Regions from separate parts of the Pseudarthrobacter sp. NPDC058196 genome, predicted to be linked through region 1. Evidence: riboswitches for the same ligand, from Rfam matches in the RefSeq annotation. Region 1 holds a riboswitch; each other region holds the start of a gene.

Evidence for each region. Region 1 has a riboswitch for S-adenosylmethionine ahead of ACFVVC_RS06005 (aminotransferase class V-fold PLP-dependent enzyme). Riboswitches for the same ligand answer to the same signal wherever they lie in the genome.
Region 2: linked by a shared signal. The riboswitch ahead of ACFVVC_RS14595 (cobalamin-independent methionine synthase II family protein) and the one ahead of ACFVVC_RS06005 (aminotransferase class V-fold PLP-dependent enzyme) in region 1 are both predicted to bind S-adenosylmethionine.
Region 3: linked by a shared signal. The riboswitch ahead of ACFVVC_RS08770 (DUF1737 domain-containing protein) and the one ahead of ACFVVC_RS06005 (aminotransferase class V-fold PLP-dependent enzyme) in region 1 are both predicted to bind S-adenosylmethionine.

The regions. Positions count from the first base shown of each region.
Region 1 is NZ_JBHVVN010000003.1:204,644-206,898, reverse strand. Features, by position in the region: gene ACFVVC_RS06005 (aminotransferase class V-fold PLP-dependent enzyme) at 1-988, opposite strand, end outside; SAM riboswitch class IV at 1,025-1,138, opposite strand; gene hisN (histidinol-phosphatase) at 1,279-2,103, opposite strand; gene rsgA (ribosome small subunit-dependent GTPase A) at 2,148-2,255, opposite strand, start outside.
Region 2 is NZ_JBHVVN010000009.1:155,793-158,047, forward strand. Features, by position in the region: partial or broken gene ACFVVC_RS14595 (cobalamin-independent methionine synthase II family protein) at 1-1,061, opposite strand, end outside; SAM riboswitch class I at 1,075-1,179, opposite strand; gene ACFVVC_RS14600 (adenylosuccinate synthase) at 1,450-2,255, shown strand, end outside.
Region 3 is NZ_JBHVVN010000005.1:127,735-129,989, reverse strand. Features, by position in the region: gene opgC (OpgC domain-containing protein) at 1-773, opposite strand, end outside; SAM riboswitch class IV at 950-1,064, shown strand; gene ACFVVC_RS08770 (DUF1737 domain-containing protein) at 1,078-1,341, shown strand; gene ACFVVC_RS08765 (rhodanese-like domain-containing protein) at 1,338-1,748, shown strand; gene ACFVVC_RS08760 (O-succinylhomoserine sulfhydrylase) at 1,749-2,255, shown strand, end outside.

The sequences.
Region 1 (2,255 bases):
AGGAGCGGATGGCGGATTCGTGGGCGTGCCACCGGGCCTGGTCCAGTCCGGCGATCACTTCGGTGGCGCGGGCCAGGGTGGCTGCGCCGAGGACGTTGGGTGAGCCGCCTTCGTGGCGGGCCGGGCCGGTGGCCCAGCTGACGCCGTCGAGCCTTGCTTCCCTGACGGCGCCGCCCCCGGCCAGGTGGGGGACGCCGGCGTCCAGCCAGTCCGGACGTCCGACCAGGACGCCTGCGCCGAATGGTGCGTAGAGCTTATGTCCGGAGAACGCAAGATAGTCGACGTCGTCCGTGCTGATGTCCACCCGGCGGTGCGGCGCAAGCTGGGCGGCGTCCACGACGATCCGTGCGCCGTGCTGGTGCGCCAGGGTAGCCAAGGCCCGGATTGGGAGGATCTCGCCGGTGACGTTGGAGGCGCCGGTGACGGCCAGCAGGCTGACCCCGCCCTGCTCCAGTTCAGCGCGGACTGCCTCCAGCGTGCCGCTGACGGTGTCCGCGGCGACGATGCTGCGGTGCGGGACGCCCTGCCAGGGCAGGAGGTTGGCGTGGTGTTCGATGTCCAGGTAGAGGACGTCTCCGGCGGGGCGGCCGTCGGCCAGCGGCAGGCAGCCGGCCAGCAGGTTCAGGGAGTCGGTGGTGTTGCGGGTGAAGATGACCGAATCATCGGGGCGGCCTCCGACGAAGTCGCGGACAATGTTGCGGGCGTTTTCATACACGGAGGTGCTGATCTGTGATGCGTACCCGGCGCCCCGGTGGACACTCGCGTAATACGGGAGGATCTCGTTCAGGTATGCGGACACCACGGACAGTGCCGGGGCGGATGCACCGTAGTCGAGGTTCGCGTAGCGGACGTGGCCGCCGGAAATCAGGGGCGCCTGGATCTCCGCGCCTGTGACCGCGGCGAGGGGCCGGCCGGCAATGGCCTGGCGCGGATCCGGTGCGGCCGCGTTGGCGGTGGCGGGCTGGGGGGAGACGGTGGCAGTTGTCACAGAGACCTCACTTGGAACAGGACTCCGGCATGCTGGAATCCGCGCTTGCCGTATCCGCTCCGGACCGGCCTGGTCGTCACCCGGGGCACCCCACCGCGAATGGAGGGTTGCCGGCCAGCAAACCGGGGTTTTGCGCTGGCACTCGTGACCTGGATAAAAGCGTAGAACATGGACTGGCCAGGACTGAAGCCGCAGCAATTGTTAAGGGCTTTGTTACGTCCTGCCGAAGAAACAGCCGCGGACGCCCCCCAAAGGAGGCGTCCGGCGTCGTATTATTCGATTTTTTGCCGTCAGGGCGACTGCTGCAGCAGGTCGTCGAGGTCCGGGTTCAGCCGGTGCAGCACCTCTGAGTGCAGGATCGAGTTCGTGGCCAGGGCATTGCCGCCGAACGGTCCGTCCTCGCCTTCGAGGGAGGTGAAGCGGCCGCCGGCCTCTACCACGATCGGCACCAGGGCAGCCATGTCGTACAAGTTCAGTTCGGGTTCGCAGGCGATGTCCACCGAGCCTTCGGCCACCATGCAGTAGGACCAGAAGTCCCCGTAGGCCCGGGTCCGCCACACGTCCTCCGTCAGGCCCAGGAAGTCGTCAAGGTTTCCGCGTTCTTTCCAGCCCCCCAGGCTGGAATAGGAGAGGGAGGCGTCGGCCAGGTTGGAGACGTTGGAGACCCGAAGCCGGGTGGCGGCGGCCAGGGACCTGCCCATGTACGCCCCCATGCCCTTGGCCGCCCACCAGCGCTTGCCCAGTGCCGGCGCGCTGACGACACCCACCACGGGCTCGCCCTCATCCACCAGGGCGATCAGTGTGGCCCAGACCGGGACGCCGCGGACGAAGTTCTTGGTCCCGTCGATGGGATCGATGATCCAGCGCCGCGAGCCGTGGCCGGTGCTGCCGAATTCCTCGCCCAGGACTGCATCGCGGGGCCGGGAGCGGGAAAGCTGGCCGCGGATGGCCTCCTCGGCCGCCTTGTCGGCGTCGGTGACCGGCGTCAGGTCCGGCTTGGTCTCGACGTGGAGGTCCAGGGCCTTGAAGCGGCTCATCGTCTGGTCGTCCACGGAGTCGGCCAGGACGTGGGCCAGGCGCAGGTCATCGTTGTAACTCGAAGCGGGTTGGATCATGGTTCCAAACTACCGTCTGCGGGCGTTTCTGCCGGGAGAACGCGTCAGTTGACGCTGCCAAGCTCCTTGGTTTCCTGTGCTTCCATCCTCGGGTCGGCGCCGAGCAGCCGCCGCAGGGACGACAGGCGGGCGGCTCCGGTGGGGCCGGCGTG
Region 2 (2,255 bases), on a different contig from region 1:
ATGCGGTCAGCCACGAGGTCCGGGTGCTCCACCACGTTGGTGGCATGCGAGACTACGCCGGGGATGATCACTTTGCCCTCAGGAAGTGCGGTGTCCTCCCAGACCCGCCATTCGTGTTCGTGGCGGACGTTGGCCGCCTCGAAGGAGTAGGCGCCGGCGTTGACCTGCAGCACTGAGCCGATGATGTCCGCGAACGGGATATCCGTGGTGTGCGGACCGTGCCAGGAGCCCCAGCAGACGTGCAGCCGGATCTGTTCCTGCGGAAGGTCCCGCAGCGCCCAGTTGGTGGCCTCCACGCGCAGCTGGATGAACTTCAGGTAGTCCTCCAGGGACGGCTCCGGGTTGATCTGGTCCCAGCTCTCGGCCAGTCACGGATCGTCGAGCTGGACCGTCAGGCCGGCGTCGATGATGGCCTTGTATTCCTCGCGCATCGCATCTGCGCAGGCGTAGACGAGTTCCTCATCGTTCTTGTAATACTCGTTGGCTACGCGGGCGCAGGAACCGGGGGAGAGGGACGCCACGAACCCTCCGGTGAGGCCGGCCGCCGCGAGCCCGGTCTTCAGGTTCTTGATGTCCGAGGCCACCAGGTCATGGCCGGTATAGGTCAGGGGCCCGGCGATCTTGGGCTGGGACACGCTCTTCCGGTGCGCGAGTATCCCGGAGGAAGGGTCGTTGTACGCCTCGTTGAAGGCCTGCCGGTCCCGCCGGTCGGGGAAGGATGTCAGGACAACATTTCCGGGGGAGGAACGCCGTACTTCGGCTTCTGCCCACCGGTCCACGTTCGTCGGCTCCAGGCCGCCGAGCCGGGCAAAGGAGTAGTTCCACCAGGCCCCGTAATCAACGGAGTTGGACATCGTGTGCCCATACTCGCCGTCGTTGGGGATGTCGATTCCCAGGTCCTTCTGGCGCTGCACCACGTCCACAACGGAGTCTTCCAGGAGCTCCAGGAACGCGGGGGTGACCCCCTCGGATTCCTTTGCCGTATTGGCCGCGATGAGTTCAGGGGTGCGGGGCAAGGACCCGGCGTGGGTGGCACGAATGTGGTCGGTGTTGAGGGGCATGCTGGAATCTTCCTTTCCATCGGTCCTGGCAGTAGCACCATCGGCCGGCAGAATTCCTGCCGGACCGTGGTTGCTGCGGCGTCATTGAGCCAGGTCTCTCAGCCGCTCCGGATGGTCCACTCCCACCTAAATCCAGGAGCGTGGTCAGAGGCAAACGCGGTTCAGAATGTGTCTGACTGCAATTGCGGGGCCGCGGCGGGCCCATCGAGTGGACAAAGTGCCTGATCCGCTAAACTTGGGTGGTAAGAGCCCCGGAACTCTTCCATCGCTGCGCCGCCCTGCGGTCCGGCGAAGGCCGGTCTGTTCGGGGCATTCTCATGAACGGTGCTGCGCAGGTCCGCTCCCCGCGGCCGGCCCCGGGCAGCCCGAACGAATGGGGGAGGATCCCATGCCAGCAATTGTGATCGTAGGAGCCCAGTGGGGCGACGAAGGAAAAGGCAAGGCCACCGACCTTCTGGGCGGCCGTGTTGACTACGTCGTCAAGCCCAACGGCGGCAACAACGCCGGGCACACCGTCGTCGTAGGCGGTGAAAAGTACGAACTCAAACTGCTGCCCGCAGGCATTCTCAGCCCCAACGCGGTCCCTATCATCGGCAATGGCTGCGTGGTGAACCTCGAAGCCCTTTTCCAGGAGATCGACGGACTCCAGGCCCGCGGCGCCGATACCTCGCGGCTCCGGGTATCTGCCAACGCCCACCTGGTGGCCCCCTACCACCAGGTGCTGGACAAGGTGACCGAGCGCTTCCTCGGCAGCCGCGCCATCGGAACCACCGGCCGCGGCATTGGCCCCGCCTACATGGACAAGGTGGCCAGGCTGGGCATCCGTGTGCAGGACGTCTTCGATGAGTCCATCCTCCGCCAGAAAGTGGAAGGCTCGCTGCGCCAGAAGAACGAACTCCTGGTCAAGGTTTACAACCGCCGCGGCGTGGTGGTGGACGAGATCGTTGAGTACTTCCTGTCCTTTGCCGACCGCCTCCGCCCGCTGGTCATCGACAGCACCCTGGTCCTGAACACTGCCCTGGATGAGGGCAAGGTAGTCCTGATGGAAGGCGGCCAGGCAACGTTCCTGGACGTTGATCACGGAACCTACCCGTTCGTGACGTCCTCCAACCCCACGGCCGGTGGCGCGTCGGTGGGCTCCGGCATCGGTCCCACCCGGATTTCCCGCTCGATCGGCATCATCAAGGCCTACAC
Region 3 (2,255 bases), on a different contig from region 1:
GCCCCGCCGGCGGTGTCGTCATGGTACGCAGTGAGGCCCACCCAGTCCACGGCGTCGTCGCCGGGATAGTACGGGGCGTAGGCGGCGTCGGAGCCGTTCCAGGCACCGTCGCCGTTGGTGTCCAGGAGCGCGAAGCCGTCACTCCCAGGTTTCGGCGCATTCCGGTTCCGGTCAAAGGGATAGTCCTTGCCCAGGTAAGGCGCCCAGACCATGGCGGCCCGGCCGCCGTCGTCCTTCCTGACCGCTGCCGCGACGGCCTTGAAGGCCGCCCGGTAGGCGGCCGGCTGCTGGCCCCAGGCCACCCAGCTCGAATTCATGTCCGGGGCAAACCGGATCAACAGCCGGCCCTTGAACCCGGAGGTCAGGTTGCGGACCTTGCCGGCAAAGGCTTCCGCTTCGGTGGCACCGATCTGCTCCAGCGGCATGGTGGGCTTCACGGTGAGCATGGCGTGGGCGCCCTTGGCCGCGGCCTGCTGCAGGAAACCCTCGATGTTGTTCCGGTCCGAGTCGCGGAACGGAAAGGCGATGTCGTGGCCAAACACGGCCGGGCTCGCCCCCAGCCGGTCGGAGAATCCAGCGGCAGTATCCTCGCCCCATTCAAGGACGGCACCCAGCCAGGGCTTGCCCTGGTCCGGTACTGCGGAGGCCGCCTGCGACGCACCGGCAGGCGCCAGAAGGGCCAGGAGGACAACGACGACGGCGAGGACGGCCCGGAGGGCACGATGACGGGCACGACGACGGCCGGCCTGGTGGTGCGATGTAGCAGCTCGCATGCTGGCAAGACCCCCCGGTACTCCCACTGTCACGGCAGGGCGGCGCCCCCGGTAGAAACTTTATCGGTCCGGCCGCCTTGCCGCGTTCCCGTGACGCGGTGGTCGCGAGCTCTCAATTACGGAACATGACGACGGCGGCCGTGCGGCTTGGCGCGCCAGGTGTTACGTTTTTGGGGAGTAATGAGTACCGGTGTTAAGCCCTGACTGGCCGGTCGGCAACCCTCCTCTCGCGGCGGGGTGCCTCAGGTGAATACTTGGCATATCGACCGATTCGAGCTGCAAGCGTGAAAGAAGGAGATCCGTCGTGTCTGACGCACCCGCCCCTGACGAAAAATTGTCCTACCGCCTGATTACGGGCCCGGACGACCGCTCCTTCTGTGAGCGGATCTCGGCCGCCCTCGCGGACGGCTACGTCCTGCACGGCAGCCCGGCGGCCACCTTCAACGGCAGCAGCGTCATCGTGGCCCAGGCAGTTGTCCTCCCGGCCGCAATCGCCTCGGCGGACGCCGCAGTGGCCACGGCCGTTGACGACCTGGAAGGCGAGTTCGACGGCGAGGGCCACGCATGAGCTACGCAGGCGACCTCACGCCGCAGGAAGCGTGGGCCAAGCTGGAGCAGGGCGCCATCCTGGTGGATGTCCGCACGGAAGGCGAATGGGCCCACATCGGCATTCCGGACACCAAGGCAACGGACAACGATCCCCTGTTCATCCAGTGGACCTTCCCCGGCGGCATCCCCAACCCCGATTTCGTGAAGGACCTCAAGGAGCAGGCGCCCGAGGACCCCGGCGCGGAGCTGGTGTTCCTGTGCCGCTCGGGCCAGCGCTCCATCGCCGCCGCCGTTGCGGCCACCCAGGCCGGTTTCACCTCGTACAACGTGTTGGAGGGCTTCGAGGGAGAACCGGACCGCTACGGCGAACGGACCGTCAACGGCTGGAAGAACCGCGGCCTGCCCACCAACCTCGGAAAGAACTAAGTGACTTTCAACCAAGATGCCCCCGGCTGGAACCCCGATACCCAAGCTGTCCGCGGCGGCCTGGACCGCACCAACTTCCAGGAAACCTCCGAGGCCATCTTCCTGAACTCCGGGTTCGTCTACGAGTCCGCGGCGGCGGCCGAACGCGCCTTCACCGGCGAGGACGAGCGCTTTGTGTACTCGCGCTACGGCAACCCGTCCGTGGCCACCTTCCAGGAACGGCTCAGGCTGCTGGAAGGCACCGAAGCGTGCTTCGCGACGGCGTCGGGCATGTCCGCGGTGTTCACCGCCCTGGGCGCGCTGCTCGCCGCCGGCGACCGCGTGGTGGCCGCCCGCTCACTGTTCGGGTCATGCTTCGTGATCCTGAATGAGATCCTTCCCCGGTGGGGTGTGGAGACGGTCTTCGTCGACGGCCCGGACCTGGACCAGTGGCGTGAGGCCCTGTCCACGCCCACCACCGCCGTTTTCTTCGAATCCCCGTCCAACCCGATGCAGGAAATCGTGGAC